DNA from 3 places in the Massilia sp. CCM 8734 genome. Region 2 is predicted to be linked to each of the others. Evidence: predicted binding sites of a transcription regulator. Region 2 holds the regulator's gene; each other region holds the start of a gene.
What was found. The regulator FNR, encoded in region 2, switches genes on or off when oxygen is low (the NO sensors DNR and NnrR bind a similar motif). The targets are predictions, from matches to a motif close to TTGATNNNNATCAA.

Region 1: the regulator FNR is predicted to act here: its motif matches at 1,890-1,903, upstream of nirK (copper-containing nitrite reductase).
Region 3: the regulator FNR is predicted to act here: its motif matches at 1,985-1,998, upstream of cqsA (alpha-hydroxyketone-type quorum-sensing autoinducer synthase).

Annotation. Positions count from the first base shown of each region.
Region 1 is NZ_WHJI01000001.1:359,836-363,109, reverse strand. It holds gene F2P46_RS01660 (glycoside hydrolase family 19 protein) at 1-179, opposite strand, end outside; partial or broken gene F2P46_RS37375 (IS3 family transposase) at 470-1,266, shown strand; gene F2P46_RS01650 (hypothetical protein) at 1,304-1,576, opposite strand; gene nirK (copper-containing nitrite reductase) at 1,985-3,274, shown strand, end outside.
Region 2 is NZ_WHJI01000018.1:8,037-11,310, forward strand. It holds gene F2P46_RS17645 (DEAD/DEAH box helicase) at 1-1,237, shown strand, start outside; gene fnr (fumarate/nitrate reduction transcriptional regulator Fnr) at 1,434-2,201, shown strand; gene F2P46_RS17655 (hypothetical protein) at 2,241-2,768, opposite strand; gene F2P46_RS17660 (suppressor of fused domain protein) at 3,038-3,274, shown strand, end outside.
Region 3 is NZ_WHJI01000043.1:9,723-12,996, forward strand. It holds gene F2P46_RS28965 (two-component system response regulator) at 1-596, opposite strand, end outside; gene F2P46_RS28970 (HAMP domain-containing sensor histidine kinase) at 617-1,915, opposite strand; gene cqsA (alpha-hydroxyketone-type quorum-sensing autoinducer synthase) at 2,068-3,274, shown strand, end outside.

The DNA.
Region 1 (3,274 bases), on a different contig from region 2:
TTGCCGCCATCATAGACGGCGGCGCTGTTCCACGCTGCGTAACACACGCTCGTTGCCGCCAACATCTTGCTTTGGGATGACTGGGTGCCGATGGACGTATTGTCGCTGCCGCCGCCGCAGGCGGCCAGCGACCCGCCCAGTACGCTGATGATCAGGCTGCTGATGATTGTTCTGTTCAATTGAGGCTCCATATCAAATTGTCGGGGCACTTGCGTGCCGGAGATAGACCTGGCTGATCCGTGTGCCGCGCGTCACTCCGTGCTCGCGCGATGATGGCGAAATCGGTTTACGCGACAATTCCGATGTTTTATGTGCAATATCGGTATACCAATATAACACCAATAATCGGATATCTGCATGCCAAACTGGAGTAAATTAATACCAAAATGGGCCACTGAGGAAATGAGAGAGACCGTAATGCTGAGCACTTCGAAGGGCACGTCGCTCAGGTCAATGACCGTAACATTGAGATGACGAGCGATTGAAGGTGGCCATTGTCGCGGCACATCGCCAGACTCGGCAGACGTATGGCGAAGTACGATTGCAGCCATAACTGCAAGCTCAAGGATTTGTCGCTGGCCGCGACCGGATTGCGCGGCTGCGGCAAGCATTGACGCTGCGCTGCAAGCAGAAGCGCAAATTTACGGCTACAACTAACTCAAATCACGATTTTGCCAGTGGCCCCGAATCTGCTTGGACAAGTGTTCAAGCCGGTTGCCCCGAACACCGTGTGGGTGACCGACATCACCTACATTGCCACCAGTGAAAGATGGTTACCTTGCAGGCATCAAGGATGTTTTTACTTGTGAAATTGTCGGGTACGCGATGAGCGATCGAATGACCACCGAACTGACGTCGAAGGCCCTGCGGCGAGCCTTCCAATCCAAACGCCTGGCGCCTGGCTTGATTCATGACTCGGATCACTGCAGCCAATATTGCGCGCATTCTTATGTCGCCCTGCTCAACCAGTTCGGAATGAAGGTAACAATGTCGCGCAAAGGCAACTGCTATGACAATGCCCCAATGGAGAGCTTGTGGGGCAGCTTGAAGAACGAATTGATCTACCACCGACAGTTCCAGACCCGAACCGCCCCCGAGGAGGCGATCCAGAAACACATCGAGATTTTTTACAACCGCCAGCGCCGACACTCTCGGCTCGGCAACATCGCGCCTGCTATATTTGCCGAAAAATTCAGCAAAGAGCAAAAAGCTGTCTCAAACTGGAGTGACCATATTGACAGGTCACCTCACCAAAGCCAGACCTGATACCGGTGGAGTCATCGGCCCCGTAGCGGCTCGGTAGTTACTTCCGTGCCTGGATTTCAGTGGCGCCTGCTTTTTTGCCGCTCAAAGAAATCATCATCCTCTCAACTGCTGCGGGATCGGAGCAGTATTGCTCCGGAGTAGACCTCAATACAATAGAGAACGAATACAACAGCTCGGCTACCGTCGGCTTTCGTTCGAATCTATCCTCATAAGCGGCGCATATCCGCTTGAGACAAAGACCGAATTCATCGGCCGGTTTATCACCAGCCATGATGTGCTCACCGAAAAAGTCTCCATCATCCCATGCCATGTTTTTTCCCCACTAACAATATTGTCCAGGTAAGGCTGTCATTTTCCCGCGCGAGCAGAGACCACCGATTCGTTCAATCGCCGGCCCCGCCCTCCGTGCAGATGTTTCCGTCCACGCGGACACGGCAGTCTTGCGTGAACCTGCGCCCTCATGCTTGAGTTCGTGTCCGAATGACGCCCTTGCAGTCAGACCTGACATCGGTGAGGACACGGGCGATGACGGGTTAAAGAAAGCCGAAGACACTGAAAAGCCGGCGCCATCGGGTTCCATCGCGCCGTCGGACCGCCAACGGTTCGCCAGATTGCCCCAAAATGTAATCCACATCAAGGAATTTCCCGAACGCAAACCTTAGCATGCTGTTGACGGCTGCCTTTCGCAACGTCCAACAGAAAAAGAAAAGGTCTTATCATGCGCTCGCTTCCTCTCCGTCTCGCCGGCACCTGCCTCGCCACCGCTTCCGCCCTCCTCTCGCTGCACGTCCAGGGCGCCGAAGCGGCGCTGCCAGTCATCCATCAGGAGCTGCTCGCCCCGCCCGCGCTGCCGCCGCAAATCACGCGCAAGACCCCGGCGCGCGTGGTCGTCAACCTGACGGTCGAGGAAATCGAGCGCGAAATCGCACCCGGCACGCGCTACACCTTCTGGACCTTCGGCGGCACCGTCCCCGGCAAAATGATCCGCGTGCGCGAAGGCGACACGGTCGAACTCAACCTGCAAAACCTCTCCGGCAACAAGCTGCCCCACAATATCGACCTGCACGCCGTCACCGGTCCCGGTGGCGGCGCCGGGCAAACCCTGATCGCCCCGGGCAATCAAGCCAGCTTCACCTTCAAGGCGCTGGCCCCCGGCCTGTACGTCTACCACTGCGCCACCGCGCCCGTCGGCATGCACGTCGCCAACGGCATGTACGGCATGATCCTGGTCGAACCGAAGGAAGGCATGGCCAAGGTCGACAAGGAATACTACGTCATGCAGGGTGACTTCTACACCACCGGCGCCTACCGCGCCCCCGGCCTGCAAGGCTTCGACCTGCAAAAGGCCATCGACGAGCGCCCCACCTACGTGCTGTTCAACGGCGCCGACGGCGCACTCACCGGCCAGGGCGCGCTCACCGCCAAGGCGGGCGACAAGGTGCGCATGTTCTTCGGCGTGGGCGGACCGAACACGGTATCGAGCTTCCACATCATCGGCGCTATTTTCGACAAGGTCTTTGCCGACGGCGGCTCGCGCTTCCAGGAAAACGTCCAGACCACGCTGGTGCCTCCGGGCGGCTCGACCATCGTCGAATTCGTCCCCAAAGTACCCGGCAACCTGACCCTGGTGGACCACTCGCTTACGCGCGCCTTCAACAAGGGCGCGGTCGGCTTGATGGCGATCAGCGGTCCCGAACGGCTCGATATTTACGGCAAGGGCATCAAGACAGCGCTGAGCGGCGCCAAGCCACCGGCCGTTGCGGCCAAGGCGCCACCGGCGCCCGCCGTCACCAGCGCGCAGCGCGTGCGCGGCAAGGCGGTGTATGACAACACCTGCGCGGCCTGCCATCTGCCGGACGGCAAAGGCGTTCCGGGAGTGTTCCCGCCGCTGGCCAACTCGGATTTCTTCCAGCAGCGGCCTTACGAAATGGCGCATATCGTGCTGCATGGCCGCAGCGGAGAGATGGTCGTCAACGGCGAGCATTACAACTCGGTCATGCCGCCGCAG
Region 2 (3,274 bases):
TTCCCTCGGTCTGATCGATCCCCTCGTGCGCACGCTGGACGCGCTCGGTTACCGCACGCCCACGCCAGTGCAGGCGCAAGCCATTCCCGCCGTGCTGGCCGGGCGCGACATGATGGCCGCCGCCCAGACCGGCACCGGCAAGACCGCCGGCTTCGCCCTGCCCCTGTTGCAGCGCCTGACCTTGCAGGGCCAGGTCGGCGCCAATGCGGTGCGCGTGCTGGTGCTGGTGCCCACGCGCGAACTGGCCGAGCAGGTGCACGAGAGTTTCCGTGCCTACGGGGCTGGCTTGCCGCTGCGTACCCACGTGGCCTACGGCGGCGTGAGCATCAATCCGCAGATGATGAAGCTGCGCAAGGGACTCGACGTGCTGGTGGCCACTCCCGGCCGCCTGCTCGACCTGTACCGCCAGAACGCGCTCAAGTTCGACCAGCTCGAGACCCTGGTGCTCGACGAAGCCGACCGCATGCTCGACCTGGGTTTTTCGCGCGAACTCGACGCCGTGTTCGCCGCCCTGCCGAAAAAACGCCAGACCCTGCTGTTTTCGGCCACGTTTTCGGACGAGATCCGCGCTTTGGCCGGCAAGCTGCTGAGCGACCCTTTGAGCATCGAGGTCAGCCCGCGCAACAGCACCGTCAAGCGTATCCGCCAGTGGGTCGTGCCGGTCGACAAAAAACGTAAGCCGGAACTGTTCTTGCACCTGCTCAACAAGCACCGTTGGGGCCAGGTGCTGGTGTTCGTCAAGACGCGCAAGGGCGTGGACCAGCTGGTCGAGACCTTGCAGGCGCAGGGCGTCGCGGCCGATTCGATTCACGGCGACAAGCCGCAGCCGGCGCGCCTGCGCGCGCTCGAGCGCTTCAAGGCCGGCGAAGCGAAGATCCTGGTGGCGACCGACGTGGCCGCGCGCGGGCTCGATATCGACGACTTGCCGCAGGTGGTCAATTTCGACCTGCCGATCGTGGCCGAAGACTACATCCACCGCACCGGCCGCACCGGCCGCGCGGGGGCCTCGGGCGAAGCGGTCTCGCTGGTCTGCGCGGACGAGGTGCAATTGCTCGCCGCCATCGAAATTCTGACGAAGCAAACCCTGGAACGCATCGAGGAGCCTGGTTTCTCGCCGGAACACAGGGTGCCGCTCACCAACACCACCGGCGAGGTGCTGAAAAAACCCAAGAAACCGAAGAAAGCCAAGGTCAGCGGCGACGTGTCGACGGTCGACGTGCGTTTCCGCCCGCGCTGAGGCCGGCGCCGCGCCATGCGCAGGGGTATGGATCGCGTTGTTAGGACATGCACAACGCAAATCTGCATAATGCATGCCCGGCCGGGAAAAACAGTCATCTGTATCGGGGAAACAGCCCCATCTGTTCCGGTATTCGCCCGTGCGCCGGGGTCGCCGTGGGGTATCATACGGCTCAAGCCACAAACCGTCAGACCCTATGCCTCAGCCTCTCCCCTTCGTTCCGGCAGCCATGCTCAACGTCGCCGCACTCAAGGCCAGCTGCGCCGGATGCAGCATGCATCAGCTGTGCCTGCCGATGGGACTCGAAAACGATGACATCAGTCGCCTCGACAACATTATCGGCAAGCGCCGCCGCGTGCTGCGCGACGAGCGCCTGTACCAGATGGACGAGCCGTTCCGCAACCTGTACGCGATCCGCTTCGGCCACTTCAAGACCTACCAGGTCAACGCCAACGGCGAGCAGCAGATCACCGGCTTCCAGATGGCGGGCGAACTGCTGGGGATGGACGCCATCAGCGGCGACCGCCACCATTGCGACGCGGTCGCGCTGGAAGACAGCGAAGTGTGCGAAATCCCGTTCGAGCGCCTGGAAGAATTGTTTGGCGAAGTGCCGACCCTGCTGCGCCATTTCCACCGCATCATGAGCCAGGAAATCACGCGTGAACAGAATGTCATGCTGTTGCTGGGAAATATGCGGGCGGAGCAGCGCTTTGCCGTATTCCTGGTCAACCTGTCAGCGCGTTATGCGGCGCGCGGTTACTCGGCCACCAGCTTCCAGCTGCGCATGTCGCGCGAAGATATCGGCAATTACCTGGGGTTGACCATCGAAAGCATCAGCCGCCTGCTGTCGCGCTTCAAAAAGCAGAGCTGGATCAGCGTCGACAAGCGCGAACTGACCTTGCTCGACCCGGCCATGCTCAAGGCGCTGGCCGCCGGCACCGAACAGTGCAGCCCGATGGCGTGAGCCAGGGGCGCCCGGCCAGGGGCACCCGGCAAGGGGCTCTCAGGCTGGCAGCCCGCCGCGCGCCAGCGCGGCTGATCCCTGCGCGAGCCAGGTGGCAAGGTCGGCTTCCAGGCTGCCACTGCTGCTCATGGCCAGCACCGAGCATTTTGGATGCCCGGTAAAGCGCAACACCACGAGCGGTACGCCGGACACCGCCATGAATACCCGCTCGCCCTTGCTGGCGTTGAACCATCCCGAATAAAATCCGAAGCCAGCGATGCCGTTGCGCTTGGTTGTGATGCCAAGGCTGCGCACGTCGGGCAGGCGCTCGATGGCGGGCGCCCGGATGTCGGCGCGCGCCAGCCGGAAGGTGTAGAAGGCATGCCTGACCACAATGGCATCGGCGCCCAGTTCGACCGAGTGACGCATCAGCATGCTGGCGCAGAGAACCAGGGCGAATAATCCCGATGCCAGCAGTATGCCGCCGACCAAACCGGTTTCCATGGCATCCGGCGCTTTTTGGTGCGGAGTCAGGTAATAGAAGAACGTGGCCAGCAGGAGCGGCAACGCGATCAGCATGCCGATCAAAAAAACTTGCTTGTTGGAAGTTGGAATGTCGGTTTTCATCATCTGGGTATCCCGTCATGGCATGGTTGGCTATATTTATCAGACAGTATAGTTCCAGAACGCGCTGTAAACAGTCCGTTCGCGTCGGCGCAGGATGCACCGCCTTGGGTGCCGATGCAGACATGTCCGAGCAGGCAGGGGAGCCACTCACGGTCGCCTACAAGCTGCCAACACTCCCGGGCAGAAGCCCGTTAAGAACCCGATTAACAGATACCGCAACGAAGTTGGAAATGACAACAACACAAGCGCACAAAGATTGGGTAAGTTTTCTTCGCCACCAGATTGGGGGGGAGTTCGCTGTCACCAAGTACGACGACGATGAACGGACCACAAGCATCCCCATTTATTCGAGCCAGACGGAAGGAGGCCTGGTTGGCGCAACGGTCGGCCTGATGGACCTTGACCAGAGCAGAAATCCTGCCGTCCAGATCCGCACAGAAATCTTGATCGACACGCGCATGGACGAC
Region 3 (3,274 bases), on a different contig from region 2:
ACCACCGCACTGAACGCCGGGTCGCTCAAAAAACTGTGGTTGTGCAGCTTGAGCAGGTCGCGCAAGGGGTCGGAGCGGGCCGCGAAATACTCGGCCTGCAGCGCCACGATTTCGGCTTCGAGCTTGTCGAGCGCACCGTCGTCGCTCTTTTTGATGTAACGGTCGATCAGGCCGCGGTTAAAGGCGTCGACCGCCACCTTCTCGTCGGCCACGCCGGTAAACAGGATTTTCTTGCAGGGCAGGTGGCGCAGCGCCTCGCATAATTCGAGGCCATCCATCTGCGGCATCGAGTAATCGACCACCACCACCGACGGCGTCATGAAGCGCTGCGGCTCGAAGCTGATGCGATGGATCTGGTCGATATCGAAGGCCACGTTGCAGCGCTCTTTTGAATCGGGATAGGTATCGTGGCTGGCCGCCAGCCGGCCCGGCTCGCGCTCGCCGTGGGCGCCGATCCAGGCCAGCGCGCTGCTGGTATCGGCAAAGCATTTGCTGGCCAGCGCGGGGTCGAGCTGGAAGGCGACGCTTTTCAGGAAGCTGTCGCTGTCGTCGATCAGGACGGTCAGGCTTGGATGGCTGTAGATCGGCAGGGGCATGCTGGGTCTTTCATAAGAGGTCAATGCGGCTCCGGCGCCACGGCCACGCGCGGGAACTCGAGCACGAACATGGTGTAGCCAAGTTCGCGCGAGACGCAGCGGATGCTGGCCTGCCAGGCATCGATGATGTCCTTGCACAAGGCCAGGCCGATGCCGGCGCCGGAACTGGGAGGGTAGGAATAGAAGCGCTGGAAGATCATCGGCAACTGGCGCGCGGCGATGCCGCAGCCGGTGTCGATCACCAGCAGGCGCGGTTGTTCGGGACGGCCGTCGACGACGATGCGGATGCGGCCCTTGCCGGCCCGGTGCAGCGCCTTGAGCGCGTTGCGCAGCAGGTTGAGCAAAATGACCACCGACAGCTCGTACTTGCCGGCGAAGCGGAAGTCGGTGCGGATATCGACGCTGACCGCGTCGCGCTGCGACTGCGCCGCGAACGGATAGCGCCGGATCACCGAGTCGACCACCTGGCGCATCGACACCACCTCGGTCGCTTCGAGGCGCTGCTCGACCGCGCTGGCCGACAGCAGGAACAGGTCGATCATGTGGTTCATGTGGCGCACCTCGTACTGGATGCGCGTCATCGCCTCGCTCATCGCCTGCCAGTCGGCCTCGCTGGCCCTGGCCGGCGGCGTGATGCGGCGGCAGATGCCGCGCACATTGGCCTCCACGCTGACCAGCGGCGTGCGCAGTTCGTGCGACACGCTGGCCAGGGCGTGCGCCATGCCGGCCAGCTTTTCGCCCGCCAGCGCCCCGCGCCCGGCCTTGGCCACCGACACGGCGATCATCGTAAACGCATAGATCGGCAGCTGTTCCAGCACCGTGGGACTGAGCATGAAGGCGGCTTCGCCGACCAGCGCAAACAGGGCGCAGGCCAGGGCGCTGCCGATAGCGCAGGCGGCTAGCGCCCAGCGCGTGCGAAAGTGGAACAGCACCGTCAGCGCAATGAGCATCGACTGGCTCCACACGGCCGAGCCGTGGTTCATCAGGTACATGAAGGTGAACTGGAACGGCAGCACGTAGGTGAGCGCGACGAACAGGTAGGCGTTGACGAAGCGCCCGCGCAGCAGGCGGCCGGGCGCCAGCGCGGGCAGGCACAGGGCGGCGCCGAGCAGGCGCAAGGCGAGGCTTTCGAACTCCTGCGGGAACCAGTAGGTCCAGATCGTATAGTAGGCCGGCATGCCCAGGAAACCGATCCACGCCAGCAGGATGAAGCGGCTGGTCGCATGCGCGTGGTGGCGCTCGTGCTTGACGAACCACTGCAGCAAGGAGCGGCGCAGGCGGTCGGCGGAAAACGGAGCGGTGGCGCTGGCAAAGGTCATGGAAAGGTTTCCTGGCTCGCAAGGGTAGGCGAGAAAGGACAATCTTGACCTATGTTGATATTTTGCAATTTGATATATGTCAAGGTCTATCGATGTTGCAGGATTGTCAAGGAAGGGCGGCACAAAATAGATGCTTTTTCCAAGGAGAATTCATGTCTTTTGCTGTCGATCAAGTTTCGCCTGCCTTGCGCGCGCACCCGGACATGCCATCGTTTGTTACCGGCCGCATGGACGAGCACTACGTCACGCGGGTGGCGCAGTTGCTGGGCGGCGAACACCTGCATGTGTGGACAGCACCCCAGCCCGGCGCGATCATGTTGGCCAGCAACGATTACCTGTGCATTTCCGGCGAAGTGGCCTTGCGGGGCGCGCAGGCACGCTGCCTGGTGCGCAACCAGGGCGGCATGCTGATGTCGTCGGTGTTCCTGCAGCAGGGCAGCGCCCAGCACCGCCTGGAAGCGAAGCTGGCCGCCTTCATGGGGGCGCAGGACGGGGTGCTGACCCAGTCCGGCTGGGCCGCCAACGTCGGCCTGCTGCAAACCATCGCCGGGCCTGGTGTGCCGGTCTATCTCGACATGATGGCGCACGCCTCGCTGTGGGAAGGGGTGCAGTCGGCGCAGGCCACGGCGCTGCCGTTCCTGCACAACGATGCGGCGCATCTGGAGCGCCAGGTGCGCAAGCACGGTCCCGGCGTGATCGTGGTCGACGCGCTGTACAGCACTAACGGCAGCGTCGCGCCGTTGATCGACATTGCGCGCATCGCCACCGACAGCGGCAGCATTTTGGTGGTCGACGAGTCGCATTCGCTCGGCACGCACGGCCCGCGCGGGGCCGGGCTGGTGGCGCAACTGGGCCTGGCTGGCCAGGTGCATTTTCGCACCGCTTCGCTGGCCAAGAGCTTTGCCGGGCGCGCCGGCTTCATTACCTGTTCCAGCCACTTCAAGGGCTACTTCCTGTCGGCCTCGCGTCCGGCGATTTTCAGCTCCTGCCTGCTCGAACACGAGCTGGCGTGGTTCGACGCCGCGCTCGACTTCATCGCCGGGGCCGATGGGCGGCGCGCCGCGCTGGCGCGCGTCACGCGCACGGTGCGCGACGGCCTGCGCGCCTTGGGCTACAACGTCGACGACGGCAGCGAACAAATCATCGCGCTCGAAGCCGGACCGGAACCGCGCACGCTGGCGCTGCGCAAGGCGTTGGAAAAGCGCGGGATCTACGGCGCCGTGTTCTGCGCCCCGGCCACCGCCAAGAACCGCTCGCTGGTGCGCCTCACGCTCAATAGCGCTTTGACCGATGCGCAGTGCGCGCGCCTGCTCGCGGCCTGCGCCGACATGCGCCTGGAGGTCGGGATGGACAGCTGGC